DNA from 4 places in the Agrobacterium sp. NPDC089420 genome. Region 3 is predicted to be linked to each of the others. Evidence: riboswitches for the same ligand, from Rfam matches in the RefSeq annotation. Region 3 holds a riboswitch; each other region holds the start of a gene.
What was found. Region 3 has a riboswitch for cobalamin ahead of nrdH (glutaredoxin-like protein NrdH). Riboswitches for the same ligand answer to the same signal wherever they lie in the genome.
Positions count from the first base shown of each region.

Region 1: linked by a shared signal. The riboswitch ahead of ACI2KA_RS08320 (CbtB domain-containing protein) and the one ahead of nrdH (glutaredoxin-like protein NrdH) in region 3 are both predicted to bind cobalamin.
Region 2: linked by a shared signal. The riboswitch ahead of ACI2KA_RS20185 (ABC transporter substrate-binding protein) and the one ahead of nrdH (glutaredoxin-like protein NrdH) in region 3 are both predicted to bind cobalamin.
Region 4: linked by a shared signal. The riboswitch ahead of ACI2KA_RS11370 (DUF1636 family protein) and the one ahead of nrdH (glutaredoxin-like protein NrdH) in region 3 are both predicted to bind cobalamin.

Region 1 covers NZ_JBJDMY010000004.1:318,140-325,583, reverse strand. The annotation lists gene dmeR (Ni(II)/Co(II)-sensing transcriptional repressor DmeR) at 1-137, opposite strand, end outside; gene ACI2KA_RS08355 (hypothetical protein) at 265-612, shown strand; gene ACI2KA_RS08350 (helix-turn-helix domain-containing protein) at 722-1,135, shown strand; gene pip (prolyl aminopeptidase) at 1,218-2,165, shown strand; gene ACI2KA_RS08340 (GNAT family N-acetyltransferase) at 2,361-2,849, shown strand; gene ACI2KA_RS08335 (type 1 glutamine amidotransferase family protein) at 2,871-3,437, shown strand; gene ACI2KA_RS08330 (hypothetical protein) at 3,607-3,921, opposite strand; gene ACI2KA_RS08325 (CbtA family protein) at 3,926-4,639, opposite strand; gene ACI2KA_RS08320 (CbtB domain-containing protein) at 4,650-4,832, opposite strand; cobalamin riboswitch at 4,992-5,231, opposite strand; gene ACI2KA_RS08315 (c-type cytochrome) at 5,432-6,352, opposite strand; gene ACI2KA_RS08310 (c-type cytochrome) at 6,440-6,874, opposite strand; gene ACI2KA_RS08305 (LysE family translocator) at 6,992-7,444, opposite strand, start outside.
Region 2 covers NZ_JBJDMY010000014.1:106,868-114,311, forward strand. The annotation lists gene ACI2KA_RS20170 (2-hydroxyacid dehydrogenase) at 1-394, opposite strand, end outside; gene argE (acetylornithine deacetylase) at 413-1,537, opposite strand; gene ACI2KA_RS20180 (GNAT family N-acetyltransferase) at 1,755-2,633, shown strand; cobalamin riboswitch at 2,758-2,993, shown strand; gene ACI2KA_RS20185 (ABC transporter substrate-binding protein) at 3,153-4,184, shown strand; gene ACI2KA_RS20190 (FecCD family ABC transporter permease) at 4,181-5,209, shown strand; gene ACI2KA_RS20195 (ABC transporter ATP-binding protein) at 5,206-6,006, shown strand; gene ACI2KA_RS20200 (pseudoazurin) at 6,003-6,476, shown strand; gene ACI2KA_RS20205 (class I SAM-dependent methyltransferase) at 6,517-7,341, opposite strand.
Region 3 covers NZ_JBJDMY010000035.1:10,160-17,603, forward strand. The annotation lists gene ACI2KA_RS25935 (alpha/beta hydrolase) at 1-483, shown strand, start outside; gene nrdF (class 1b ribonucleoside-diphosphate reductase subunit beta) at 512-1,486, opposite strand; gene nrdE (class 1b ribonucleoside-diphosphate reductase subunit alpha) at 1,503-3,692, opposite strand; gene nrdI (class Ib ribonucleoside-diphosphate reductase assembly flavoprotein NrdI) at 3,680-4,078, opposite strand; gene nrdH (glutaredoxin-like protein NrdH) at 4,091-4,312, opposite strand; cobalamin riboswitch at 4,624-4,848, opposite strand; gene ACI2KA_RS25960 (nucleoside triphosphate hydrolase) at 4,982-5,611, opposite strand; gene ACI2KA_RS25965 (ATP-binding cassette domain-containing protein) at 5,608-6,390, opposite strand; gene ACI2KA_RS25970 (ABC transporter permease) at 6,390-7,444, opposite strand, start outside.
Region 4 covers NZ_JBJDMY010000006.1:84,645-92,088, forward strand. The annotation lists gene cobD (threonine-phosphate decarboxylase CobD) at 1-193, opposite strand, end outside; gene cbiB (adenosylcobinamide-phosphate synthase CbiB) at 192-1,157, shown strand; gene ACI2KA_RS11360 (cobyric acid synthase) at 1,144-2,601, opposite strand; gene cobO (cob(I)yrinic acid a,c-diamide adenosyltransferase) at 2,603-3,220, opposite strand; cobalamin riboswitch at 3,355-3,570, shown strand; gene ACI2KA_RS11370 (DUF1636 family protein) at 3,690-4,115, shown strand; gene cobW (cobalamin biosynthesis protein CobW) at 4,112-5,149, shown strand; gene cobN (cobaltochelatase subunit CobN) at 5,153-7,444, shown strand, end outside.

The DNA.
Region 1 (7,444 bases), on a different contig from region 3:
CGCACCGAGGCCAGCAGCTGCAGCACCTCGCCGCAGGGCTTGGCATCCTCCAATGCGCGCTCCACCGCCTCCATCTGCCCCTTCAGGCGGCGGATGCGGGCCAGAAGCTTGTCCTTGTTGCGGATCGTATGCGACATGAGCACCTCATATAGTATAGGGGGGTATACTATATGAGGACGATTTTGCCTTCAAGCCCCGTGCGACGCAATCCTCGCGAATGTTTCGGTTCTTAAATTACCCATCAGAACTCAGGGGGACTCAGTCATGACGACTATCGCAGCAACCACCAGCAGCCTTTACGCTGCTCCCATCCGCAGCCTCGCGCCGGCGAGGGCAAAGGAAGCCCACTCCGCCACCGAGGCCCTGCTGGAACTGACCCAGGCAGCGCATCGTGCCATTTCGAGCGCCGAGACCATCGCGGCGGCCGTATCGCCCGCCGCCAGCATGTCCGCCGGCCTTGCCGCTGCGCTGTGGAACCTCGACAGCGGCGCAGCCACCACCAAGCCCGCGCTGGAAATGACCGCCACCGCGCGCCCCGAGGCCGCATCCAGCATCGAGGACCAGGTCCTCAAGGCGCTGGCTGAGGCGCTGGGCGTGGAAGACGCCGCCTGAGACCCATTGAACAGCAGGCGAAAAAGCCATATCTCTAGAAACTAGAGCATCGGACGACGAAAGGCGGGGGATCCCGCCCTTCCGGTGTGTGCGGGATATGGAGGAAGCCATGCTGTCCATCGGTGAACTGTCGAAACGCACCGGCGTCAAGGTGCCGACGATCCGTTATTACGAGCAGATGGGCCTCATCCGCGAGGCGGACCGTTCGGACGGCAACCAGCGCCGTTATGAAAAATCCGATCTCGAAAGGCTGGCCTTCATCCGTCACGCACGTGATCTCGGGCTGAACATCGAGGCCATCCGCGAGCTGATCGCGCTTAGCCAGCACCGGCAGATGCCGTGCGAGGGGGCGGATCGAATCGCTGCCGAACATCTGGCCGATGTGCGCGAAAAAATCGCCAAGCTGCGCAAACTGGAACACGAGCTGGAACGCATCGTCGCCCATTGCGACGGCCATTCCATCGAGGATTGCTATGTCATCCGCGCGCTTTCCGACCACGGCATGTGCGGCGGGGATCACTAAGGCCCAGCCGGAACGGGGCTGACATCCCACTGTCATCCGCGCCCTGTATGCGCGCTCTCCTGCTTGAAGAAGGGATTGCCGGATGGCCGAAATATTTCCCGGGGCCAGCCCGTTCGACACTGTTTTCCTCGAGGTTTCCGAAGGCCACAGGCTGCATGTGACGATTGCCGGCAATCCGGCGGGACGGCCGGCGATCCTGCTGCATGGCGGCCCCGGCTCCGGGCTTTCGGCGACGGCCAGACGCTATTTCGATCCCGCCCGCTATCGCATCATCCAGTTCGACCAGCGCGGCTGCGGCAAAAGCACCCCGAACGCCGCCGAGAGCCTGGCGCACAACACCACACATCACCTGATCGACGATATGGAGACCATCCGCTGCGCGCTTGCGGTGGATGACTGGCTGGTTTACGGCAGCTCCTGGGGCGCGACGCTCGCGCTGGCCTATGCCCAGCGCTACCCAAAAAGGGTGCGTGCGATGGTGCTGGCCGGCGTCACCACCACGCGGCAAAAGGAGATCGACTGGCTTTACAAGGGGCTGGCGATGTTTCTGCCGCAACAGTGGCAGCGTTTCATCGCCGCTATCCCGGATCACCTGGCGACAGACGATCCCGTCGGCGCATATCTCCAGCTTTTGAACGATCCTGACCCCGGCATCCGCCGGATGGCGGCGCTTGAATGGCATTTGTGGGAGGCGGGTTCGATCAGCGCGGAGGCCAGCCCCGCCTTTCCAGAGAAATGGCGCGACGGCGATTACATCCTGACCCGCGCCCGCCTCTGCGCCCATTATTTCCACCACGCGGCATGGCTGGAGGACGGCGTGCTTCTGCGCAATGCCGGCCGGCTTGCCGGCATTGCCGGCGTGCTCATCCAGGGCATGCGCGACCTGCAGGGACCACCCGTCACCGCTTACGAGCTTGCCGCCGCATGGCCGGGAAGCGAGCTGATCGCCATTGACGGAGCCGGGCATTCCACAGGGGACACGGGAATGGAAGCCGCGATTGTTGCCGCCATCGCACGATTTGCCGATTGAAGCCGCTTGACAGATCACGGATTCGGGCGCATTGCATTCGCCATGATCAACGAACGCGCACCCATCTCCTGCTCGTACTTTTGGGCCTACCTCTAAGGGCGGCTCGACAGATCATATTGTCAACAAGCCGCCGTCAGGCGGCTTTGTTGTTTTCAAACGTCCTGACGGCACCGATAAGACCAAAGGACCGAAAAAATGACCGAAGATAGCTCCCTTACACTGGAAAGACCTCCCGTCGTCATCATTCGCGGCGCGCGCAAGACGGATTTGCCCGAGCTCAACGAGATGATCACGCTGCTTGCCTCCTACCACGGCGATGCGGCAGCGATCACCCCGGCCAAGCTTGAGCGCGACCTGTTCGGCCCCCTGCCCTGGGTGCATGGTCTTGTCGCCGAAGCCGATGGCGCGCTGATCGGCTACGCGCTGCTTCTGCCGCTCTACAGGGCACAGGAAGGCCGGCGCGGGCTTGAACTGCACCATCTCTTCGTGCGCGACGGCCATCGCGGCCACGGCACGGGCCAGCATCTGGTGTCACGCGCCCGCGATATCGCCAAGCGGCTGGGTTGCGACTATCTTTCCGTCAGCGCCACGACCGGCAATGTGGCGGCGCATCGTTTCTACGAAAACATGGATTTCGCGCCGCGTCCGGTCACAGGCATGCGCTACATGCAGTCGATTGCCTGACCGAAACCGACGGAGACGGCCATGACACGGATCGCCATTGCGCTGGCGCAGGATTTTGCGGACTGGGAACCGGCGCTGCTTGCGGCGGCGGCACGCAGCTATCTCGGCGTCGAGATCGTTCATGCCACCCCGGACGGGCGGCCGGTAACCTCGATGGGCGGGCTGAATGTGACGCCCGACGCCTCCTATGACGCGCTCGATCCCGTTGATTTCGATGCGCTCGTCATTCCCGGCGGTCTCAGCTGGGAAAAGGGCACGGCCGCCGATCTTGGCGGGCTGGTCAAGCGGTTTCGCGAAAAGGACCGGCTGGTTGCCGGCATCTGCGCGGCGGCAAGCGCGCTGGCGGGCACCGGTATCCTGAACCATGTAGCCCATACCGGCAATTCGCTCGCCTCACACAAGGCCTATCCGGCCTATCGTGGCGACGGCCTTTATCGCGACCAGCCGAAGGCGGTCAGCGACGGCGGCGTCATCACGGCCGCCGGCAGTGCGCCGGTCAGCTTTGCGGTAGAAATTCTGAAAAACCTCGGCCTCTTTGGTCCGGAAGCCGAGTCGGAACTTCAGGTTTTTGCGGCGGAGCATCGGTGAGGCGGACCGGCCTTTGCCGTCTTTAATATGCTCTCTCCGTCATTCCGGCCTTGAGCCGGAATCCAGCCGACGCGCGTCTGCGCGGCGAAAAGAGTCTTTTCAGCCCAAGGACTTGGGCTGACTGGATCCCGGCTCAAGGCCGGGATGACGGAGGTGAGAACAGCGATGACTACCGCCGATCAAGCACCCGGCACACACGCGCCGCAAACTCCGGCTCCTCGCCGGCAATCGCACGGCGAATATCGCGGCTGTTCAAATGCAGGCTGCGGCCGGCGGGCAAATTCGAACGTTTGATCTTGCCGAGCGCCGCAGCGATAAAAGCAGCCTCGTGTTCATGAAAACAGGCGAGGGCCGCCTCGCGACCCGGTGTTGCCCCAAGAACAGCCTTGAAGGCAAGGCGGTGCACGGCGCAGAAAGCGCCGTGACCGGGAACGGCAAAACGCAGCGCATCGAGTTCCTCACTCCATTGCGCTGCGTCCTGCATGGTTTCAAGCCTGCTGGAAGCGCTTCAGGAAAAACGCGCTCAACGTACCGATCAGCGCCCAGAAAACGAAGCTGGTGATGGTGGCGGCAACGATGAACTGTCGCTCCAGCGGCAGCGGCGCCAGCGCATGTTCGCCTTCCGGCGGCAATGGCGCGCCCACCACATGCGGCGCGACGATCAACACCAGAGCCAGAATGATGGCCCAGGGTTCGCGGCGAAACGCGATCAGCGCAATGCCGCCCGCGGTTGCGGCGACCGTCGAGAGCCACCAGATCTGCCGCGCCTCAAGGGCTGCAGCCGGGCTGCCCGGCAATTCCGGCGGCAGGCCGATCATCGGCGCCAGCATGACGGCGGCGAAACCGGCGACACCCCACAGAAGACCCTCGCGCCAGCCGGCATCGGCGCCGCGCAGCGAGATGAGGCCGGTCAGCACCAGCGCATAGCCGATGGCGGTCAGCACATTGGCGGCAACGGTATAGGCGGTGCGCTCGAAGCCATCGGCCGGAGCCCAGGCCTCGTCATTATGCTCATGGGCAGGAGCCGCAGCACCGGGCGCCGTCGCATCGTGACTGTGGGCCGCTTCGCCGCCGGCGCTTTCATAGGTTTCCGCCTGAAGGATGAGCGGCGTGGTGCCGAAAGCCTGCATGGCCGAGACGGCGAAACCGCCGACGATGCCGACGAGAACGGCGGTAAAGACGATATTGCGAAAAAACGACATGCCGCGCCCCTCAATGGCAGGGGAAGGCATTGGCATGACGCGTGTCATGCGCGGCATTGTGAACGGCTTCCACATGCGAAAAGCCGACAAAACCGACGACGAACAGGCCCAGCACGATCGCCGTCAACGATTGCGCGACGCTGGCTGTTTTTGCGGAAACGGCGGCATTGGCCGTATTCTGCTGGATTGACATGGTGACCCCTCTCCCGGCGCGACCCCGCGCCATAAGATGCGGCCGAATGGCCGGAGCCACGAGACCACATGCGATACACTTCACCACGGGGATACGAGACTGACACAGGGGCATCGAACCGACGGCCCTGACATTCCGCTCTTCCGGACACCCCGCCGGCATGGACATTTCCGTGATGGCAGGTCTCCTGGCTTGCGGGTCAAAACCTGAAACGCCTTCCCGGTATCGCCCTCGTCTTATTGGAAACCTCGGTTTCCGACGGGATGGCTTGCCAGTGGCATTTCGTTTCAGGCTCTCCGCTCACAGTTGCGGGGGCAGCCACGAATGAGGATTCTCCCTATCGTGTTCCCTTTTCACCTTCCGGAACGTCCGGAAGGAACCATCACAAGGTTGTTATCCGCCGGGCGCGAACGGGAGTCAATGGCACGGTTGGTTTGATCTGCTGGCGGGGGCCGTTGGGCCGCCGTGCTCTCGTCCGTCATCCTCGGGCCTGTCCCGAGGGTTCAATCACGTATCTTACAGTCGATCGGTTGCAGATGCTCGGGACAGGCCAGAGCATGACGTGGAGCGCGTGGCGAGTGCAACTCAGCCATGCCCTTTTATCGCGACGGTATCGCCTTCAGATAGGCAGCAATCGCATTGCGGTCTTCCGCCGTCAGATGCGCCATGTTCTGCTGCACCTTGACCATGGAGCCGCCGACGCTGTCGAATTCCGGGGTGAAGCCGGTTTCCAGATAGCCGGCAATATCGGCCGTCGTCCAGGCGCCGATGCTGTCGGAGCCGGGCGTGATGTCGGGAATACGGCCCTCGCCTTCCGGGTTGGGGCCGCCGGCCAGCCACTTGTCGTTCAGGAAACCGCCAAGCGCATCACGCGGCGTGTGGCACTCGCCGCAATGGCCCGGCCCTTCCACCAGATATTGGCCGCGCAGCAATTCGGCATTGGCGTTGGCAAGTTCAACGCGGGCCGGCGCCGCCGTGTCGAAATAGAGGAATTTCCAGCCGCCCAGCGCCATGCGCAGGTTGAACGGGAACGGCAGGTCGTGATCCGGCGCGTCGTTCTGGCTGGCCGGCAGGGTTTTCAGATAACCGAAGAGGTCGTTGACATCCTTCTGCGTCATGCGCGCATAAGAAGCGTAGGGGAAGGACGGATAAAGATGTTCGCCGTTCTTTCCCACCCCGCGCGTCATGGCATCGCCGAATTCCGCCAGCGTCCAGCCGCCGATACCGTGCTGCGGATCGGAGGAAATATTGGGCACATGGAAGGTGCCGAAGGGGCTTTTGAGCGCCTGTCCGCCGGCGAGCGTCAACAGCGCATCGCCGGTGGCATCCGGCGCGGCATGACAGCTTGCGCAGCCGCCCGCCCAGAACAGCGTTTCGCCATTGGCCAGATCCGGCTCGCCGAGGCTCACCCAATGGCTGGGGGCCTGGCGCTCGGGCGCCGTGACCCAGGTGAAAATTCCGTAGCCCGCAATGGCCGCGACCACGGCCCCGCCCAGAAGCTTCGTCCAAATGGAGGACATACTCCTCTCCCCATTCTCACCCGACCTGACCAGGTGTCTTTCGAAAAGAAAAACGCCGCCGGGAAGCGGCGTTTTGACATTCGCGATTTATTTCTTCAGACGATAGGTCTGGTGGCAGGTACCGCAATCGGCGCCAAGCGTCTGCATGGCGGTGGTGACGCCCGCCTGGTCGGTGGGGAGATTGGCAAGAACCGTGTCGGCATCGGCGCCGAGCTTGGCCGCCTTGGCCTTGAAGTCGTCGAAATTTTCCCAGATGGCGGGAGCGGCGGCGCTGCCGGTCTCGGTGCCGGCGGGGAACTGGTCGGGGAAAGCCTTGGCATTGGTGCTGATGGTCGTCACGGCGGCTTTCACGGCTTCGGCATCGAAGGGCTTCTGGCCCTTGGAGATGGCGGCAAGCGCCCCCATGGAGCCGCCGATCTGCTTCATCATGCCTTCACGCTTTTCGACTTCGCCGGCAGCATAGACCGCTCCGGCGCAAAGACAGCCGAAAAGCATGGCCGCCGCGATGGTTTTCAGTTTCATAAACTCTCTCCTTGATTCCGGCCGGGGCCGGAGGCTTGATGGAACAGCGCGAGGATGCCCTGTCCGCAAGGCGAAAAGAAGTCACATTGCGGTGAATTTTATCGTGAAAACAGAAGTCTAGGACAGGGCCTCCCAAAGTGTCAGCAGGGCTGCGGCAACCAGCATGAAACCGGCGGCGCGGCCGATGAAGATGGTGGCGCCGGGCGAAGACACCAGCCATTGCCGACTTTTATCCGCCGTCAGCGCCAGCGCGCCATAGACGGCAAACTGCGTCGCCGCCACCATCACGCCCATGACCAGCCCCTGCATCCAGATCGGGCCATAGGCCGGTTTGAGGAATTGCGGATAGACGGCCATCATGAACAGATAGGCCTTCGGGTTGGAGAGGCAGGTCAGCACCGCCCGCCAGAACGCCGTTCTCACCGAAGCGCCCGCCTGCGCCTCGCCGCCATTAACGACGATGGCGCTGCGCATCAGGCCGATGCCGATCCAGACCATATAGGCAGCCCCGGCAATCAGAAGCGGCAGGAACAGCGACGGCATCCAGGCGGCGAGCATGCCGACGCCGGC
Region 2 (7,444 bases), on a different contig from region 3:
CCTCCGCCTGCCGCTGGCCCGGCAGGGCCTTCCATAGGTGCCTGCGCTGCTGTTCGAGATAGGTCGGCAGGTTGCGGTGAAGGGCAAGCACGCCGAGGCAGACATATTCCTGCATCATGCGGATGATGCCTTCATCCACCATGCGTACCACCTTCACCGTCTCCGGGATCGCATCGATATGAAATTGGTCGACACCCGCGCCGATCGAAAACAGGATTTCGAGATTGCGGTAACGGGCGATGTCCTGCGGCACCGTCCAGGTGATGAGGTAACGCACCGCATCGGGATCGACGGTGGAGGCATCCATCGAAAACGGCAGGTCCGGCAGCGCGGCGGCCAGGGCCTGCCGGAAGATTTCACCGCGCTTTGCGTCGGAATTGAAGAGAAACGTCATCGGAAATCCGTCGTTCGGTTAAGCGGCGCAGCGGCGGCCAAGTGTTTCCAGCATCGACTGGCAGGCGAAAAGTTCACTCGCGGTTATGAATTCGTCCGGCTTGTGGGCGCGGCCGATATCCCCCGGGCCGCAAATGATGGCATCTATGCCCGCCGCCTGGAAAAGCCCGGCCTCCGTTCCATAGCTGACGGCTGCGAGGTTGGCGGTGCCGGTCAGTTCCTCCAGAAGCAAGGCAAGCGGCGCATCGGCTGGAAGCGATAGCGCGGGGTAAGCGCTCATCGGTGTCCATTCGATATCGACGCCCTTTGCGGCAAGCGCTTCGACGGCGCTTTTTACCGGCTCCAGCAGGGCGAGAGGGGAGACGCCCGAAATTGCCCGCGCTTCCAGTTCGATGGCGCAATGATCGGGAATGATGTTGATCGCCTGCCCGCCCTTGGCCGTGCCGATCTGCAGCGAGGAATAGGGCGGCTCGAAGGTCGCTTCGAAAGGTCCCTGCGTCAGCGTATCGGCGGTTTCGACCGCCTTCGCCATGATGCCTGTCATCAGGTGAATGGCGTTCACCCCCTGGTCCGGGCGTGAGGAATGACCGGACCGGCCGCGCAGGGTGATGCGCGCGGCGGCCTTGCCCTTGTGGGCACGAACGGCGCGCATATTGCTCGGTTCGCCGATGATGGCGCCCGCCGGCGGGGCACAAAGCTGCGGCAGGCTGGCGATGAGATGCGGAACGCCGCGGCAGCCCGCCTCCTCGTCATAGGAAAAGGCGATATGCACCGGCCGTTCAAGCGCCATGCGCGAAAATGCCGGCGCCGCGGCGAGCACAGTGGCTAGAAACCCTTTCATGTCTGTCGTTCCGCGCCCGTAAAGCCGGTCGTTTTCGGTTCTCAGCGTGAAGGGATCGGAAGACCATTCCGGTTCTCCGGCCGGCACCACATCCATGTGGCCGGAGAGGATATAACCGGCGGCATCGGCTGGCCCGAAAGTAGCGAAGAGATTGGCGCGGTCGCCCTCCGGACCCGGCAGCAGCGAGACTTTCGCGCCATGGCTTTCCAGATAATCGGCGATCCATCCGGCAATATCGCCATTGGCGGTTCCAACGACGGACGGAAAGGCGACGAGACGCTCAAGGATTTCGATTGCGTTCATGCTCGTCCCCACTGGCCGCTGGCCGGATTATTCACCGCAGAAGCTTAGAGCGGCTGGCGGCGTTTATCTGCTGAAATGGCAATGATTTCGGTAGATTGTTGTGTGCTCCCAGGACTTTCAGAAAATTCCTGCCGGCAAGGCCGGTTATCTTCGGATGTCGTGGGCTGGGCTGCCGGGACAGATGGTTCCGCGCCGGAGGGGATGAGAGCCGTTGGTTATGGAGCTGCTCAAAGTCGATAGTTTCGAGTTGCGGACCGTGGATATAGCCGATGTGGAGGCGAATCATCTGCATGCCCTCTCCATGGCTGTCGGATGGCGGTATCACGCCAATGAATGGTGTTTCCTGCGTCAATGCGGTATCGGCCTTGCGGCGCTGGACGAGATCGACCGCGTGGTCGCAACCGCGATGCTCTTTCCTTACGATCAGGCTTTTGCGACGCTTGGCATGGTCATCGTTTCCCCGCGCCTGCAGGGGCAGGGCGTAGCACCCTGGCTGGTGCGGCAGCTTGTGGCGAAACATCCCGCCGCCGCCTTGCGGCTGAACGCCACGGAGGTGTCGCGGCGGCTTTTTTCAGGGCTCGGTTTTACCGGAGATACGGAGAAGGTGCATCTTCTGCGGGGAAAGGCCCGTGGCAGCGCCGAGACGCCGCAGCCTGGCAAAAGACAGCGGATCGAGCCGCTTTCGCAAGATCATTTGCCCGCCGTGGAAGATCTGGACCGGGCGGCTTTCGGCGTTTCGCGCAGGACCGTGTTGCAACGGCTCCTGCGGGAGAACAACGGTTACGGCCTGTTCGAGGCCGATCGCCTTGTCGCCTTCGCGCTGCGGCGGGCGGCCGGGCGGGGCCACATCGTCGGCCCGGTGGTTGCGGATGACGAGACGGATGCGATTGTACTGGTGAGACGGCATCTTGTCGATCTCGACGGGCAGCTCGTCCGCCTGGATACCGTGCGCGACGATGGTCTTCTGACCGATTTTCTGGCGCAATCCGGGCTGGTTGCCATTGAAACCCTGACGACCATGTCTAAAAATACACCGCAGCCGTCAGGTTCCGGGTCGGCGGGAGTTTTCGCCCTGGCAGGCCCGTCCCTCTGCTGAGCCCCGCCGCGTCTCATCGAATTATCCGATATGCTTTGATTTGTTTCCCGCCAGCATGCGGCGCGGAACCTTTCCCATGCGTTTGCGCGACATGCTTTGGCGATTGACGCCCGGTCTCTTGCCCCGTATGTGAGAAAGCGACGGTTCCTGCAGCCGAAAGGCGAAGGGATTAATAGGGAACATGGTGCGGGTGATGATCATCGCCCAATGCCGTGGCTGCCCCCGCAACTGTAAGCGGATTGCCGTTCATCCTCGTGACGCTTCAACGCGTCATGCCACTGCATTCCGCGGAATGCGGGAAGGCAGATGAAGGGCGCAAATCCGTGAGCCAGGAGACCTGCCGTCAAAATATGAACCATCGTTACGGGCGGGGAAGCCCGGAGGAGGATATTGTAATGTTATTTTATAACATTTGCTTTGCGTCCCGTCGTCGTTCTCCGTACAAGACGTTCCGCTGTTGCCGCGCGTTCTAGCGCTTGCCGCTCTGGAACAAGCGATTTAATTTCGACTGGAGAACATATGTTTCATTCTGGACGCCTGCCGGCCTATGCCGGCCTTCTGGCCGCTGCGCTCGCAGTTCTGCCCGCCGCTGCCGCCCATGCGGCGGAAACGGTCTATCCCCTGACGATCAACAGCTGCGGTCACGAGATCACCTTCAAGCAGGCGCCTGCCCGCACGGTATCCGTCGGCCAGAGCACCACGGAGGTTCTTTACCTGCTTGGCCTCGCGGACAAGGTGGTGGGCACGGCGCTGTGGATCGGCCCGGTTCTGAAGGGTTACGAAGACGCCAACGCCAAGGTGGAGCGGCTGGCCGACAACGATCCGAGTTTCGAGGCCGTCGTCGGCAAGAAGCCGGACCTGGTGACGACCCAGTTCCAGTGGCAGATCGGCCCCGAAGGTGTCGTCGGCACGCCGGCGCAATTCGCCGAGCTTGGTATTCCCGTTTACACCTCACCGGCTGATTGCGTCGGCAAGGATAATTCCGGCGGTGGTGACGGCGTGCGCAAGACCGGTTTCACGATGGAGCTGATCTATCAGGAAATCCGCGATCTTGCCCAAATCTTCAACGTGCAGGACCGTGGCGAGGAGGTTGTCGCCGATCTGAAGAAGCGCGAGGAAGCCGCCCGCGCCAAGATCGCCTCCGCGAATGGCAAGCTCTCGGCCGTATTCTGGTTCTCCAGCGCCGAACTGGATATCGATCCTTACGTGGCGGGCCGCCATGGCGCTCCCGGTTACATCATGTCGGCGCTTGGTCTGACGAATATCATCGAGAGCGACGAGGAATGGCCGACGGTCGGTTGGGAAACCATCGCCAAGGCCAACCCGTCCGTCATCGTGGCCGGCAAGATGGATCGCCGCCGTTTTCCGGCCGATGACGTTGCCGTCAAGCACAAGTTCCTCGCCACCGATCCCGTCGCCAGCATCATGTCGGCCGTCAAGGAAGGTCATGTCTTTGACATGGATGCGCAGGCAATGAACCCGACCATCCGCACGATCGAAGGCATGGAAACGCTGGCCGAGGCGATTTCGGCTGCCGGCCTCGCCAAGTGAGGGGTTTTTCCGTCCATCTCGGCAGGGCGGGGCTGGCTCTGGCCGCGCTCGCCCTGCTTTTTGTCGCGCTGATGGCCGGAGCGGCCATCGGCGAGACCGCCATTCCCTTCGAGGTGGTGGCCAAGACCATCGCCAACCGGGTCTTTCAAGCGGCTTATCCGCTGGAGCCGCTGGATGAAGGCATCGTGTGGAGTTACCGTCTCAGCCGCGCCGTTGTCGCCGCCTGTTGCGGCGCTTCGCTGGCGCTCGCCGGCGCGGTGCTGCAGTCGCTTTTGCGCAACCCGCTGGCCGACCCCTATATTCTCGGCATTTCCGCCGGCGCCTCCACCGGAGCGGTCGGTGTGGCTCTTCTGGGTTTCGGAGCCGGATTCCTGACCATGCCGGCGGGGGCGCTGATCGGCGCTTTTGTTGCCTTCTCGCTGGTCAGCCTTCTGGTGGTGCGGGCTGGCCATGGCAACAGCGCCATCATTCTGGCCGGTGTGGCCGGCTCGCAGCTGTTCAACGCCATGACCTCGTTCATCGTCACCAAATCGGCCAATGCCGAACAGGCGCGCGGCATCATGTTCTGGCTGCTCGGCAATCTTTCCGGCGTGCGCTGGCCGGATGTCTGGCTTGCCCTGCCGGTCAGCATTGCGGGCCTTGCGGTTTGTCTCTGGTACTCCCGGGCGCTCGATGCCTTTGCCTTCGGCGGACAGGCCGCCGCCTCCCTCGGTATTCCGGTGCGCCGGACCTATGCGGTGCTGATCTCGGTTTCGGCGATCATGACGGCGGTGATGGTGTCGCTGGTTGGCTCCATCGGTTTTGTCGGTCTCGTCATTCCGCACGCGGCGCGCATCTTCGTCGGCGTTCGCCACGGGTTATTGCTGCCGGTAACGGCGCTGACCGGCGCTGTTTTCATGATCGTCGCCGATATCCTTTCACGCATCGTCATTCCCGGTCAGGTGCTGCCGATCGGTGTCATCACCGCGCTCGTCGGTGCGCCGGCCTTCGCCTTCATTCTCGGGCAGAAGAGGGGGCGGTCATGAAATTGTCCGCTCACGACCTGCATTTCCATGCCGGCAATGTCGATATTGTCCGTGGCGTGTCTCTCGATGTCGGCTCCGGGGAGTTTCTGGGCATCATCGGCCCGAACGGTTCCGGCAAAAGCACGCTGCTTTCCATGCTGGCCGGCATCCGCAAGCCGCGCCGTGGCCATGTCACGCTCGGCGACGATCCCCTGGCCTCCTTCGGCCGGCGCGAACTCGCTCGCCGGCTGGCCTTTGTGGAGCAGCAGGCCGAAACCACCGAGCGCATCACCGCGCGGCAGGCGGTGGAGCTTGGGCGCACGCCTTATCTCGGGCCGCTATCCGCCTGGTCAGCCAGGGATGACGCCATCGTCGACGCTGCGCTCGATAATGTCGACATGGCGGACAAGGCAGAACGAAGCTGGCACCACCTTTCCGGCGGTGAACGCCAGCGCCTGCACATTGCCCGCGCGCTGGCGCAGGAGCCGCACATCCTGCTTTTGGACGAGCCGACCAATCATCTCGATATCGGCCACCAGATCGGCCTGCTCGATCTGGTCCGCAGACAGGGGCTGACCGTCGTGGCGGCGCTGCACGATCTCAATCACGCCGCCATGTTCTGCGACCGCGTCGCCATCATGCATCGCGGGCAGGTGATTGCGGCCGGTCCGCCGCACGAGGTCCTCACATCGGCGACGATCGCCGATGTTTTCGGGGTGCAGTCCGTCGTCACCACGGATGAGGGCGGCTTTTCCCATATTCGTTTTCTGCCGGCGCATGGAATGGCCGATCAGACAAAGAAAGTACTGGCGCGATGATGAGATTGAAAAAGCTTCGCCTTGGCGTGCAGCGGCGTCATGCGCTGGCTGGAATTGCATTGGCGCTGGCCACGGGCCTTCCCTTGCATGCCATGGCCGAAACCTTCGAGGTGAAAATGCTGAACCGGGGTGAAAAAGGCCCCATGGTGTTCGAGCCCGATTTTCTGGAAATCGCCCCCGGCGACCGCGTGCGTTTCGTGCCGACCCACAAGAGCCACAATGCCGCGACCATCGACGGCATGGTTCCGGACGGTGCCGAAGGCTTCAAGAGCCGCATCAATGACGAATTCGAGACCGCTTTCGACAGGCCGGGTTTTTACGGCATCAAATGCTCGCCCCATTACGGCATGGGCATGGTGATGCTGATAAAGGTGGGCGAGGCGACCTTGCCGCAGAGCTACAGGGAAGTCGACGTGCCCGGCCGCGCCAAGCCGCGCTTCGAGGACCTCTTCGAACAGGCCGAAAAATGATGCGGCGCCGGAGATCCGACTGTGGCGATCGCCGCCGTCCTCAGCCCTGCCGGGCAATATCCGGCTTTACCGCACAAACGGCATAACGGTGCTGCAGGCCGCGCAGGACGCCTTTCAGCAGGCTGAAGTTTTTCGCCTGGGCGCGGTGGATGGCCTGAAGTTCCTGATCAACCGCGACAGTTTCGAAACCGGTGGCACGCAATAGCGCTGCGACATCGCCGGCCCGCGCGCCGCCGGAAAAATAGACCCGTGAAAGGATGCTGTTGAACGTATTGCCGGGATCCGCCGGCTTGTGCGGCTGGTCCGGTTTCACGAGCCCGGCGCGTTCGAGGCCTGCAGCCAGTTTCTTGACGAGTTTTTCGCGCCAGCCGACATTGACGAAGTCGCCGTCGACAATCAGCAGCCGTCCGCCGGGCTTCAGCACACGGAACCATTCGGCGAAGCTTGCCTGCGGGTCCACCAGTGTCCAGACGAGATGGCGGGTAATGATGACATCGGCGCTTTCATCCGGCTCCATGGTATTTTCGGCGTCGCCGACAAAAAAGCGGATGTTGCGCCCGCGGCTTTTCGCTTTTTCCCGGGCCAGCGCCAGCATGGTTTCCGACCAGTCCATGCCGGTGACCTGAAAGCCGAGATCGTCCATCAGATGCGAGATGACGCCGGTGCCGCTGGCGAGATCGAGCGCCTTGCGGCCCTCTCCGGCGCCCAGATGTTTCAGGATCAGCGCATGCCAGGCGTCACGCTCCTCTTCGGAAAAAATCTCGTGTCCGGGGGAGAGGTCGAAGGTGGCGGCGCGGCCCGACCAATAGGCTTTGATTTCGTCTCTCAGGCTGTCGTTCTTGCCGTATTGAATAGTGTCGATCATTGGTCTTCAGCTCACGCACCGGTCAGTTGAGAATGGCTCTAAAACATAAATGTTGACTAGTATAGTCAGAAAATAATACAGCCCCGCCAGTCACCACTGGAGA
Region 3 (7,444 bases):
TGGCTGGTCATGGAGGCGCTGCGACAATTGCGCTTCGAGGGCAGGAACGATGTCATCGCCAAGCTGCAGGTGGTGCTGGCTGCGCCCGATATTGACGCCGATGTCTTCCGCAAGCAGATCGAGGTTGTCGGCCGGCTCAGTCCGCCGCTCACCGTTCTCGTGTCCAAGGACGACCGCGCGCTCAAAGCCTCTTCCATTCTCGGTGCGGACGTCACCCGTATCGGCGCGCTGGATGTCACCGACCCACAGGTGCAGGAAGCCGCTCTGAAGGAGGGCGTGCAATTCGTCGACATCTCAAATCTGAAGGCTTCGGACCCGCTCAACCACGACCGCTATGCGGCGCTGGCCTCCATGGTGCCGCAACTGGAGGCAAGCAGGCGCGGGGGTGACATCAACAGTGCCGGAGCCTTCGTTTTCGATGCGATCGGCGCCACCGTCGCCAGCCCCTTCCGCCTTGCGAGCAAGGTGGTGAACCCGCAATAGCCTTGCGGGTCCTGTCGGCATATCGGTTTCAGAAATCCCAGTCTTCGTCTTCGGTCGCAACCGCCTTGCCGATGACATAGGACGAGCCGGAGCCGGAGAAGAAGTCGTGGTTTTCGTCGGCATTGGGCGAGAGCGCGGAGAGGATCGCCGGATTGACCCGGCAGGCTTCGGCGGGAAACAACGCCTCGTAACCCAGATTCATCAGGGCCTTGTTGGCATTGTAGTGCAGGAACTGCTTGACGTCCTCCGTCAGGCCGACGCCGTCATAGAGGTCCTCGGTATATTTCGCCTCGTTGTCGTAAAGCTCCAGAAGCAGGTCGAAGGCGAAATCCTTGATCTCCTGCCTTTGCGTCTCACCGACCCGATCCACCGCCCGCTGGAACTTGTAGCCGATATAATAACCATGCACGGCCTCGTCGCGGATGATGAGGCGGATGAGGTCGGCCGTATTGGTGAGCTTGGCCCGGCTTGACCAGAACATCGGCAGGTAGAAGCCGGAATAGAACAGAAAGCTCTCCAGGAACACGCTGGCGATCTTCTTCTTCAGCGGATCGCCGCTGTCGTACTCCCGCATGATGAGCGCGGATTTGCGCTGCAGGAACTCGTTTTCCTCCGACCAGCGATAGGCATCGTCAACGTCGGGGGTGAGGCAGAGCGTCGAAAAGATCGACGAATAGGAGCGGGCGTGCACGGCCTCCATGAAGGAGATGTTGGAAAGCACCGCCTCCTCATGCGGCGTTGCCGAATCCGCCATCAGGCGCACGGCCCCGACGCCGTTCTGGATGGTGTCGAGCAATGTCAGGCCGGTGAAGACACGGATCGTCAGCTTCTGTTCTTCCGGCTTCAGCGTTCCCCAGGAGGGGATGTCATTGGAAAGCGGTACTTTTTCCGGCAGCCAGAAATTCGAGGTCAGGCGGTTCCAGACTTCGAGGTCCTTGTCGTCCTCGATCCGGTTCCAGTTGACGGCGCGGATGCGGGACGCGGGTTTAACGGCGATGTTCATTCTCTTGTCCCTCAAATCAGAGCGTGCAGGAAACGCAGCCCTGAACCTGCGTGCCTTCCAGCGCCATCTGGCGCAAACGGATGTAATAAATGGTCTTGATGCCCTTCTTCCAGGCGTAGATCTGTGCCCGGTTGATATCGCGCGTCGTCGCCGTATCGCGGAAGAACAGCGTCAGCGACAGGCCCTGATCGACATGCTGGGTGGCCGCCGCATAGGTATCGATGATCTTTTCGGGGCCGATCTCATAGGCATCCTGATAATATTCGAGATTATCGTTCGAAAGATAGGAAGCCGGGTAATAAACGCGGCCGATCTTGCCCTCCTTGCGAATCTCGATCTTCGAAACGATCGGATGGATCGAAGAGGTCGAGTGGTTGATGTAGGAGATCGAGCCGGTGGGCGGCACGGCCTGAAGGTTCTGGTTGTAGAGGCCCGATGCCATGACCTCCTGCTTCAACGCCGCCCAGTCCGCCTGCGTCGGAATGGCGATGCCAGCTTCTTCGAACAGCACCTTCACCTTCTCGGTGGCAGGCAGCCATTCGCGGTCGGTATATTTGTCGAAATACTCGCCTGACGCATATTTGGAATTTTCAAAGCCCTTGAAGCTCTGGCCCCTTTCCACCGCCAGCCGATTGCTGGCGCGGATGGCATGATAGGTCACGGTGTAGAAATAGATATTGGTGAAATCGATGCCTTCTTCGGAGCCGTAGAAGATGCGTTCGCGCGCCAGATAACCGTGCAGGTTCATCTGGCCAAGCCCGATGGCGTGGCTGGCATCATTGCCCTTTTCCACCGAGGGGACGGAGGAAATGTGGCTCATGTCCGACACCGCCGTCAGCGCGCGGATGGACGTTGCGATCGTCTTGCCGAAATCGGCGGAATCCATTGCGGCGGCGATATTGAGCGAGCCGAGATTGCAGGAAATATCCTTGCCCATATGGCTATAGGACAGATCGGGATTAAATTCGCTCGCTTCGCTGACCTGCAGGATTTCCGAGCAGAGATTGCTCATGCTGATGCGGCCGGCGACCGGATTGGCCCGGTTCACCGTATCTTCGAACATGATGTAGGGGTAACCGCTCTCAAACTGGATTTCGGCGATGATCTGGAAGAACTCGCGCGCCTTGATCTTCTTCTTGCGGATGCGGCTGTCGGCGACCATCTCGTGGTATTTTTCGCTGACCGAGATTTCGGTGAAAGGCACGCCATAGACCCGCTCCACATCATAGGGCGAGAACAGGTACATATCCTCATTGTTGCGGGCGAGTTCGAAGGTGATGTCCGGGATCACCACACCGAGCGACAGGGTCTTGATGCGGATTTTTTCATCCGCATTTTCGCGCTTGGTATCGAGGAAGCGCATGATATCCGGGTGGTGGGCGTGCAGATATACCGCACCCGCGCCCTGACGTGCGCCAAGCTGGTTGGCGTAGGAAAAGCTGTCTTCCAGAAGCTTCATCACCGGGATGACGCCGGAAGACTGGTTTTCGATCTGCTTGATCGGAGCCCCGGCCTCGCGAATATTGGTAAGCGACAGCGCCACGCCGCCGCCGCGCTTGGAAAGCTGCAGCGCCGAATTGATCGAGCGGCCGATGCTTTCCATATTGTCTTCCACGCGCAGCAGAAAACACGAGACCAGTTCACCGCGGCTCTTCTTGCCGGCGTTGAGAAAGGTCGGCGTTGCCGGCTGGAAACGGCCGGAAATGATCTCGTCCATAAGATCACGGGCCAGCTGCTCGTCACCGCGTGCAAGAGCCAGCGCCACCATGCAGACGCGGTCTTCGTAACGCTCGAGATAACGTTTCCCGTCGAAGGTCTTCAGCGTGTAGGAGGTGTAATATTTGAAGGCACCGAGAAAGGTCGGAAAGCGGAATTTCCGGGCATAGGCCTCGTCGTAAAGGTCGCGGACAAAATTGAAGGAATACTGATCCAGTACCTCCTGCTCGTAATATCCCTCCGTCACCAGATAATCGAGCTTTTCCCGAAGGTTATGGAAAAACACGGTGTTCTGGTTGACGTGCTGGAGGAAATATTGCCGGGCGGCAAGGCGATCCTTGTCGAGCTGGATCTTGCCGTTTTCGTCGTAGAGGTTCAGCATCGCGTTCAGCGCGTGATAGTCCAGACCGGCATCCACCGGTTTCTGGCTTGCGGCTGGCGGCTGTGTGGCATCCTTGTTGCGCAGCGCGCTAGAGGTCAGCGTGTCCAAAATCGTTCCAATCCATGTTTGACGTTGGCGACATCTTCCTCCGTGCCCAGAAGCTCGAAGCGATAGAGAAACGGCACCGCGCATTTGCGTGAGACGATGTCTCCGGCGGATGCGAAAGCTGCGCCAAAATTCGTGTTGCCCGCCGCGATGACGCCGCGAATGAGATTTCGGTTGGAGGGTTCGTTCAAGAACCGGATGACCGGCTTGGGCACGGCCCCTTTGGTTCCGCCGCCGCCATAGGTGGGGGTGACGAGCACGTAGGGCTCCGACACCTGAGGCACGTCATCCTCGACGCCGAGCGGCAGGCGAAACAATCGCCGTCCCAGCTTCAGAAGGAAACGATGGGTGTTTTCGGAACGGCTGGAATAATAGACGATCAGGCCCATCGCCCCGCCGCCTCAGCTGATCGCGCCGATCATGTCCGGCCGGAAACCCGCCCAGTGCCGCTCGCCGGCGACAACCACCGGCACCTGCATGTAACCGAGACCGCGGACATGATCGAGCGCATCCGCATCTTCGGAAATATCGACGATCTCATAGGGGACGCCGATGCGGTCCAGCGCACGATAGGTGGCGGTGCATTGGACGCAGGCGGGCTTGCTGTAAACGGTGACGGTCATAATTTCCTCTCTCGAAGCCGATTTTGGACACGGCTCAACATTGCCGATTGCAATTGCGATCGGGCGGCGATGGATCTGTCATTCAGGTGAGGCGCATAGCCCGGGCGTCCTGTCGCATTTCCGGAGGGAAACCGGGATCCGGTTTTCCTGACGGCGCTTCAAGCCGCGCAGAATCACTTTCTACGCCGATGAGCGCAGCAACTTAAAGAAATGCACTGGCATGACTTCACCCCGAAGCTTGTTCTGGAGGGGGCAGAAAAGGGCGAACGCAAATCATTTGCGTCATACACCTTCCTCCGGACACCCCGCCCGTGGACGTTTGCGCTCAAGGCAGGTCTCCTGACTTGCGGGTCAAAACATCCATTCCAGCCTTCCCGGAGCTTTTGACCCCAGTGACCCAAATCGGAACGATGCTCACCGCTTACAGTTGCGGGGGCAGTTTCGGACTTGCTCCGCCATGATGGCGTCACGCACCGAATTCCCGTCTTAGCTCCCGACGCTTGCGAATCGGAAGAACCTCGAACACCACATATAGTATATGAGGAAATTTTCTCGTCAATAAATAGACAGGCGAAAGCCCCACCCTGTGGATCAAAAAGATTCAACACATGGTCAACAAAGACTTAAAGGCCTATGCGCCTTGTCGCTCAGGGACGGAAAAGCGTTAATCTATTCCCAGATTTCGATATGAATATCGGCAGGACGGGCGTTTTCGATCACCCTTTTGCCATTGGGAAGATCGTTTGCAAAAAGTTTGGCGTGGATTGCAACCGCATCGAGACCGTAACCCTGCCATCTGTTGCGCAGCCTCTCCTCCAGCACCGCGACGGACGGACCCACAAAAATGGTGAGATCGAAGCTTGTGGAAAGCGTCGTCCAAGGCGCTTCGTTCAGCAGCAGATAATTGCCTTCCGCCAAGATGAAGCGTGTTTCCGGCGCAATCGCCCGGGCAGAGGCGATTGCGATTTCGCGGGAGCGATCAAAAACCGGGACAAGTACCTCCTGCCCGCCCTTGCGGACGGCGCAGACGATATCGAGGAAACCACGCACGTCGAATGTTTCGGGCGCGCCCTTTCGCGACAGCAGTCCCCGTTGTTCGAGAATGCCGTTATCCATATGAAAGCCGTCCATGGGCAGCACGGCGGCCGTTTCGCCCCGCGCGCGCAAGGCATCACAAAGGGCATCCGCCAGCGTGGATTTGCCGGCCCCAGGGGGACCGGCAATGGCAATGATGAAACGGGATCGACCCTCTGCCCGTCGAAGCACGTCTTCGACGATCGTCTCAAGCTTCAGCGTCATGCGGCAAGCGTTTCCTTCGGCGCTTCCTTGGCGCCGGTCATGAAGGCGACGGCGTCGGACATGGAATAGTCCTTTGGATTGATGACGCACAGGCGCTTGCCGAGCCGATGGATATGGATGCGATCGGCAACCTCGAACACATGCGGCATGTTATGCGAGATCAGAACGATCGGCAGGCCGCGGGAACGTACATCGAGAATAAGCTCCAGAACGCGGCGGCTTTCCTTGACGCCAAGTGCTGCCGTCGGTTCGTCAAGGATGACGACCTTGGAGCCGAAAGCGGCCGCACGCGCCACCGCCACGCCCTGACGCTGGCCGCCAGAGAGGGTTTCCACCGCCTGATTGATATTCTGGATCGTCATCAGGCCGAGTTCGGAAAGCTTCTCCCGGGCGAATTTTTCCATGGCCGGGCGGTCAAGCGCCCGAAACAGGCTGCCCTGAATGCCGGGTTTGCGGATTTCACGGCCGAGGAACATATTGTCGGCTATGGAAAGCGCGGGCGAGAGGGCGAGGTTCTGGTAGACCGTCTCGATGCCCGCCTTGCGCGCCTCGATCGGCGAGCGGAACTGCACGGGCTGGCCTTCCAGCCGGATCTCTCCCTCATCGGGCGTCACCGCGCCGGAAATCGCCTTGATGAGAGAGGATTTGCCGGCGCCATTGTCGCCGATCACGGCCAGGATTTCGCCTGGATACAGATCGAAATCGGCATGGTCGAGAGCGGTCACGCGACCATAGCGTTTGACGAGATTGCGTGCTGTGAGAATGGGTTCTTTTGCCATCAGCCTGCTACCTTTCTGATCCACTGGTCGATTGCGACAGCCATGATGATAAGGACGCCGATCAACAGATAGGTCCATTGCGGGTCGGTGCCGATGAGCCTGAGGCCGAGCGAAAAGACGCCGACGATCAGGGCGCCAAAGATCATGCCCATGATGGAGCCGCGTCCACCGAACAGCGACAGGCCGCCGATAACCACCGCGGTGATGGATTCGATATTGGCAAATTGACCGGCGGTCGGCGAAACCGAGCCGATGCGGCCGATCAAGGCCCAGCCGGCAAAGGCGCAGATAAGGCCGGACAGCGTGTAGACGGTCGTCAGCATGCGCTTGACGTTGACGCCGGCAAGTTCGGCGGCGTCCGGATCGTCACCGACAGCATAAAGATGACGGCCCCAGGCGGTGCGGTTCAGCACATACCAGAGCAGCGCGACAAGCAGGACCATGGCGATGACGCCATAGGTGAAAACCGCGTTGCCGAAACGGATATTGGCGCCGAAGAACTGCAGGATCGGCGCCTGCTGGGCGATGTCCTGGGCACGGATAGTCTCATTCGCCGAATAGAGGAAATTGGTCGCCAGCACGATCTGCCACATGCCGAGCGTGACGATGAAGGGCGGCAGACGCATGCGCGAGACCAGCACACCGTTGATGAAGCCGCAGAATGCGCCGACGGCGAGGCCACAGAGAATGGAAAGCTCCGCCGGCAAACCGTAACGGAAGGTGAACTGCCCCATGATGACGGAGGAGAGAACCATGATCGCGCCGACCGACAGATCGATGCCAGCCGTCAGAATGACCAGAGATTGCGCCGCGCCGACGATGCCGACGATCGCGACCTGCTGCAGGATGAGGGTCAGCGAGAAAGCCGAGAAGAACTTGCCGCCGAGGAGCAGGCCGAAAATGATCAGCGACAGCACCAGAACGATAAGCGGCACGGCCGCAGGGCTGGAATGCAGAAAATACTGGAATTTTTCCAGCGCGCTCTTGTCGTGCGTATCGAAAGCGGCGACCTGCGTCGAACTTCCCGACAGCACCTTTTCAAATTCATTATGCG
Region 4 (7,444 bases), on a different contig from region 3:
CGGCGGCACCAGGTTCCGGCAGGCGGGCGAATGCGCTGGCAGGAACGGGCGAATGCGGATAGGAGTGCGGGTTGATCCCGGTCGAAAGGTCGATCCATGGTTCAGGCGCTTCCGGAAATACCAGGCGCGCCTTGCCGAGATTGCCGCCGTGACGGATCGCAGCCTGCGCCATTTCTGATACTGTTTCGCCCATGTTCTTTGCTCTCGCTTTTCTGTCGCTCGTGATCGAACGCCTGACCGGCTATCCGGACTGGCTGTTCAAACGCATCGGCCATCCCGTTACCTGGATTGGTTCGCTTATCGCGCTCATGGACAAAAAATGGAACCGGGAGAGTGCGTCATTTTCAAAGCGCAAGGTAGCGGGCGTGGCGGCGCTTTCTGTTTTCGTCGGGTTGACCGTGATTTTCGCGTGGTCTGCGCAATCGATTCTGCTTCTCTTGCCCTTCGGCCTGTTGCCGGTGGCGGTCCTTGGCGCTTCGCTTCCGGCGCAGAAAAGTCTGGAGCAGCATGTGGAGGCCGTCGCCATGGCTTTGGAACGCGAAGGGTTAGAAGGCGGACGCAGGGCGGTTTCGATGATCGTCGGGCGCGATCCGCAAAAACTGGACGAAGCGGCAATCTGCCGGGCGGCGATCGAAAGCCTGGCCGAGAACTTCTCCGATGGCATCGTTGCCCCTGCCTTCTGGTTGGGAATGCTGGGTCTGCCAGGCGGTGCGGCTTACAAGGCGATCAATACGGCCGACAGCATGATCGGCCATCGTTCGCCGCGCCATGAGGCCTTCGGCTGGGCATCGGCGCGGCTGGACGATCTGGTCAATCTGCCGGCCTCGAGGCTCAGTGGCGGTCTTTTCGTCCTCGCTGCGTTTTTTGTAAAGGGTGCGTCGCCCAAACGGGCCATTGCCGCGATCCGCCGCGATGCGCGCCACCACCGTTCTCCCAATGCCGGCTGGCCGGAGGCGGCATTGGCCGGCGCTCTCGGTTTCGCGCTTGCCGGGCCGCGTTCTTATGGCGGCCAGATGATCGAGGCGCGTTTCATGGGCGAAGGTGGAAGGGCAACATTGGTTGCCGGCGATATTCGCACCGCGCTTCGCCTGGCGCGGACCGCCGACCTCCTGATGATTGGCCTGTTCGGACTTCTTGCAATCCTTATCGCGCTATAGAAAGCAGCCTGTCGAGATCGAGGTGCTCTTCCATATGCGCCGCAAGACGGTCGAGGACGGCCTCCACCTGCTGATCGTAGTTCAGGTCCGTGCCCTGCCCGCCGAGACGCTGCAGCCATGCGCCGCGCTGGCGGTCATCCGCGAAAAGACCGTGAATATAGGTTCCGAAGATGCGGCCGTCTGGAGAAACGGCGCCGTCTGCATGTCCGTCAATCGTCGAAAATGGCAGGTTGCCTGTGGTGCAGGTGGTTTCACCGACATGCATTTCATAGCCGGATAAATCAACACCGTCGAAACTCCGGCCCCGCACGGAAACGAGCCGCTTGTCACCGGTCAAAACCGTTTCGACATCCAGCAGGCCGAGCCCGTCAACGGTAGACGGCGGCCCTTCGATGCCGTCGGGATCGGCAACGGCTGTTCCAAGCATCTGGTATCCGCCGCAGAGGCCGAGAACGTAGCCGCCGCGCCGGGCATGGGCCTTGATATCGATGTCCAGCCCCCCCTCCTTCAGCACGGCAAGATCAGCGATGGTCGATTTCGAGCCGCAAAGCAGGACCAGCCGGCAATCGGCGGGAATGGTTTGACCCGGCCTTATGCGGATCAGCTCCACATCCGGTTCCATGTCCAATGGATCGAGATCGTCGAAATTGGAAATATGCGGCAGGATCGGCACGGCGATGCGGATTTTTGCGCCGGGCTTCTGCTGGGCCGGACCGGAAAGCCCCAGCGCATCTTCCGCCGGCAGTTTGGCGGCATCGGAAAAATGCGGCAGAAGCCCGATGGATGCCCAATCGGTCTTTTCCGCAATTATCCGCATCCCGTCCGCAAACAGCGCCGGATCGCCGCGAAATCGGTTGACGATAAAACCTTCGATCATCGCTGCGTCATCGGCGTCGAGCACCGCCTTGGTGCCGACGAGGCTGGCGATGACGCCGCCGCGGTCGATATCGCCGATCAGGATGACGGGGGCATCGGCGGCGCGGGCAAAACCCATATTGGCGATGTCGTTGGCGCGCAGATTGATTTCCGAGGCGCTTCCCGCTCCTTCCACCAGGACAAGGTCGGCTTGTTGTTTCAGGTGCTTGAAGCTTTCGAGGACACGCGGCATCAGCCCGGCCTTCATGTGTTGATACTCGGCGGCTTTGGCGTTGCCGAGGATCTTGCCCTGCACCACCACCTGCGCGCCGGTCTCGCTCTGGGGTTTCAAGAGAACCGGGTTCATGTGCACAGAAAGCGTTACGCCTGCCGCCCGCGCCTGCAACGCCTGCGCCCGGCCTATCTCGCCGCCATCGGCGGTCACCGCCGCATTGTTCGACATGTTCTGCGGTTTGAACGGCATGACGGAGAAGCCGCGCCGCGTGAAGGCCCGGGCAAGCCCCGCGACCATCAGCGATTTGCCGACATCCGAGCCGGTTCCCTGAAACATCAGCACCCGTGCGGTCATGTCAGAATTCTATCCCGGCTTGAGCCTTCACGCCCGCCTTGAAGTGGTGTTTCACCAGCGTCATCTCCGTCACCATGTCGGCGACGTCGATGAGGGGTTGTTTGGCATTGCGGCCAGTGATGATGACATGCAGATCGGGCCTGCGGCGGACGAGCGTTTCGACGACCTCCTCCAGCGGCAGGTAATCGTAACGCAGTGCAATGTTCAACTCATCGAGGATCAGAAGGCCAATGGTCTCGTCGGCCATCAGGGTCCTTGCTTCTTCCCAGGCCTTAGCGGCTGCGGCGACATCGCGTTTCAGATCCTGCGTGTCCCAGGTGAAACCCTCGCCCATGGTGCGCCAGACGACCTTGTTGCCGAACAAAGTCAGCGCCTGCTGTTCGCCCGTCGACCATGCGCCCTTGATGAATTGCACGATCCCCACCCGCCGCCCGGTGCCGAGCATGCGCAGCGCAAGGCCGAAAGCGGCGGTGGACTTGCCCTTGCCGGGGCCGGTATTGATCATCAGCAGGCCTTTCTCGATGGTTTTTGCCGCAACTTCGGCATCCTGCACCGACTTGCGGTTGACCATTTTCTGCCGGTGGCGTTCGGCTTCGTTGTCGCTGATGTCGCGTGTCATCGCATGTTCCTTCTCATCCAGCGGCGCGGGGCCGTACGGCGCCGCCATTCGGAGCGGCGACTATACCCAATTTGCCGCACCCGGCAATGCGCGGGGGGACAGGGCGCGGCATTGACCCTTACGCCCGTTCAGCCTAAGGGTAAGTCACTGACGGTCTTTTCCCGGCAACGGGAAAAGCTAAGAGGGAACACGGTTCCAACCCGATTACCGGGTCACTCCGTGGCTGCCCCCGCAACTGTGAGCGGTAAGCCCGCACCGTAAAGCCACTGGACCTGCGCGATGGTTCGGGAAGGCGGTGTCAGGGTGTAGAGCCGCGAGCCAGGAGACCTGCCGTTTCAGGAAAACGTCTGCCGGGCGGGGTGCTCCGGTCAGTCGGTCAGATCGAACATCCGGTTTGCGCCTGTCCGCATGCCGTTTTCGATATCCGCACCCCCGAGATTTTTTTGCAAGGCGCGGGAAACGATACGGTTTGGATATTTCAGCGGCATCTTCATGTGCAGGCGGAAACGCGCGGGACGAAACGGCGTCCGGCGTGACCGTCTTCGTTTGCAGAAGCTGTCGTGATGAAGCCGATCCCAATGCCGAACCGCGCCCCGGTTCCCGTCTCGCCGATGCCGTGATCGCAAAAGCGGAAGAAGCACGCGTCGTCGTCCGTTCCGTCAATTGCCTTGCCAATTGCAAGCGCGGCCTCAGCGCCGTGCTGCGCAGTGCCAATGGCTGGTCCTATGTTTTCGGCGGGCTGAACCCCGGTGACGCGGAAGATTTGTTGACCGGCGCACGGCTGCTGGCTGCTGCCCCCGATGGCCTGATGCCCTGGCGCGGCCGCCCCGAACCACTGAAGCGCGGCATGGTGGCGCGCGTTCCCCCATTCGATTTTACCGAGGAGAAATTATGAGCACCCTTCTGGACCGCGTTCCCTGCACGATTGTTACCGGCTTTCTGGGGGCGGGAAAAACCACGTTGCTGCGCGGACTTCTCGAAAAGCTGGACGGCAAGCGGCTCGCCATCATCGTCAACGAATTCGGTGATATCGGCATCGATGGGGAAATTCTCAAAGGCTGCGGCATCGAGAGCTGCCCGGAAGAAAACATCGTCGAACTGGCCAATGGCTGCATCTGCTGCACGGTGGCGGATGATTTCCAGCCCGCCATCGAACAAATCCTCAGCCGCCGGCCGAAGGTGGAGCATATCCTCATCGAGACATCCGGCCTTGCCCTGCCGAAGCCGCTGGTGCAGGCCTTCCAGTGGCCGGCGATCAAGAGCCGTGTGACGGTGGACGCGGTGGTCGCCGTGGTGGATGGCGCCACCCTTGCAGAGGGGCAGGTTGCCCACGACATGGAAGCGCTGGCCGCCCAACGGGTCAATGACGAGGCGCTCGATCATGACGATCCGGTTGAAGAGGTTTTCGAAGACCAGGTGGCCTGCGCAGATCTTATCGTGCTGACCAAGGGCGACCTTCTGGATGATGCCGGCCTCGACAGGGCGAAGGCGCATGTGCTCGATCATTTGCCGAGGGCTGCGAAGATCGTCGTCGCGTCGAATGGCGCCATCGATCCCGCGGTGCTGATCGGCCTTGGCCTTGCGGTGGAAGAGGATATCGAAAACCGCCGTACCCACCATGATGGCGCGTTCGACCATGAACACGACGATTTCGACAGCTTCGTCATCGACCTGCCGGCCGTCACCGATCCGGAAGCGCTGGCGCTTCGTATCGCCGAGACGGCGGCTGCCGAAAATGTGCTGCGCATCAAGGGTTTCATCGAGGTCTCCGCCAAGCCCATGCGCCTACAGGTGCAGGCGGTCGGCAGCCGCGTCAACCATTATTACGACCGTCCCTGGGCGGCGGGCGAGGAGCGCCGCAGTCGTCTCGTCATCATCGGTGAAAAAGGCATCAATCGTGAAAAAATCGAACAGATGCTGGCTGCCTGACCCATGCATATCCTGGCCACCACATCCTCGTCTCTGGACGATCTGATCGAGCCGGTTGATCTCAACCAGCCCCGATCGGATGTGGTGATGCTGTCTTTTTCGGCAAGCGATCTTGCCGGGCTTGAGCGGGCGTGGCGGCGGGAGGGAAATACCCTCCCGTCTTTGTCCGCCGCCAACCTTTCCGAGCTTCGGCATCCCATGTCGGTCGATCTGTGGATCGAAAAGACGGCGGCGCACGCGCGGGTTATTGTTATCCGGATTCTCGGTGGGGCGGAGCGCTGGCGTTACGGCGTCGATCAGCTCGCCATTCTGGCGCGGCGGCGCGGTATCAAGCTTGTGCTCTTGCCGGGTGAATGCAGCGAAAGAGATGAAAAGCTCGAAACGGCCTCCACCGTGGACACGTCGACGCTGACCTCCATCCTCTCCTTATTCCGGGAGGGCGGACAGGAAAACATGGGGCGTCTTGCCGCCGGCCTGGCTGTTTTGGCAGGCGGCGGAAAATGGCCTGATACAGAGGCCGAACCTCTGTCGAAAGCAGGCTTTTATCGACCGGATCTGGGTGTCGTGGCGCGGGACGAGGCTTGTGCCGGTTTTCTTGCAGGCGCACCCGTTCTGCCCATTCTCTTTTATCGGTCCATGCTTCTGGCGGCGGATGCCGCGCCTGTCGATGCGCTGTTTCACGCACTATCTGCGCGCGGTTTTGCGCCGTTGCCGATTTTTGTCAGCGGTCTGAAGGATGGGGAAGCCATCCGTTTCCTCGAAACCGTGCTTCCCGATCTTCAGCCCGGTGCCATCATCGCCGCGACGGCCTTTGCCAGCCAGATCGATGATGGCGGCAAGACTCTGTTCGACCGCGTCGGCGTTCCCGTTTTTCAGGTGGTGATGGCAACCACCCGGCGCGACGGCTGGGCGGACAATGCACGCGGGCTCAATCCGTCCGATCTTGCGATGCATGTCGTCTTGCCCGAGTTGGACGGCCGGCTTCTCGCCGGTGCGATTTCGTTCAAACAGCCACGGCTGGATGGCGGCGCCAGCCTCCTGAATGTGCCGGAGGCGGACCGTGTCGAACAGGTGGCAAACCGTATCGCGGCATTCCTGCGCCTGAAACAGGCTTCGAAACAGGATCGGCGGATCGTCATTCTGATGCCGGACTATCCCGGGGCGGCGCCGGGGCGCACCGGTTATGCCGTTGGTCTCGATGTACCGCAAAGCGTGCTTGAAATGCTGCGCGATCTTGCCGATGCCGGCTATGTGGTAGAGGATATTCCGCAAACGGCGCGAGCGCTGCTCAATCGTGTCGAGCAGCAGAATGCGGTGATTGATCTTTCCGGCTATCATGATTTTCTCGCAGCTTTGCCGGATGCCGCTGCGGCTGGCTTGTATGCGACATGGGGAGCGCCGGAAAGTGACGAAGCGCTCGCCGGTGGCGCATTCCATTTTCGTGCCGCCCGTTTTGGCCAGATCGTCGTGGCGCTCGCGCCGGATCGGGGAAGCAATGAAGATCGCCGGGTAGATTACCACGATCCTGCCCTGCCGCCGCGCCACGCTCTCGTCGCCTTCGGCGCTTGGATGCAGAAGGTCGCGCAGGCGCATGCCATCGTGCATGTCGGTGCGCATGGCACGCTGGAATGGTTGCCGGGCAAGACGGTGGCGCTTTCTCGCGATTGTTTTCCGGAAATCGTCACCGGCTCGCTGCCGGTGATCTATCCGTTCATCGTCTCCAATCCCGGCGAGGCGGCGGTGGCCAAACGGCGCATCGCCGCGGTCACAATCGGCCATGTGCCGCCGGTGCTGGTGAATGCCGGGCTTTCGCCGGAGCAATTGGCGCTGGAACAGCTGGTCGATGAATATGCGCAGGCTGATGGGCTTGATCGGCGGCGGCGCGACCGGCTGGCGAAACTGATCGTTGAAAAAGCGCGGGAAATCGGCCTTGCGGCTGAGGCGGGTGTGGGGATGAAGGACGACGCCGATGCGGCGCTTTCGCGTATCGATGCCTTTCTCTGCGATCTGAAGGATTTCGCCATCAAGGATGGCCAGCATATTTTCGGCCGTTATCCGGAAGGGGAAGCCGATCCGCTGAGGCTTGAAAGTGCGAGGGCGGAGAAAGCCGCGCTGCTTGCCGCGCTCGATGGACGGCATGTCGCGCCCGGCCCTTCTGGCGCGCCGGCGCGCGGAAGGCTGGATGTGTTGCCCACCGGCCGTAATCTTTATGCCGCCGATCCGCGCACCATGCCGACGCCGACGGCTTTCGAGCTCGGCCGGATGGCGGGAGAAGAGGTGCTTCGCCATCATCTG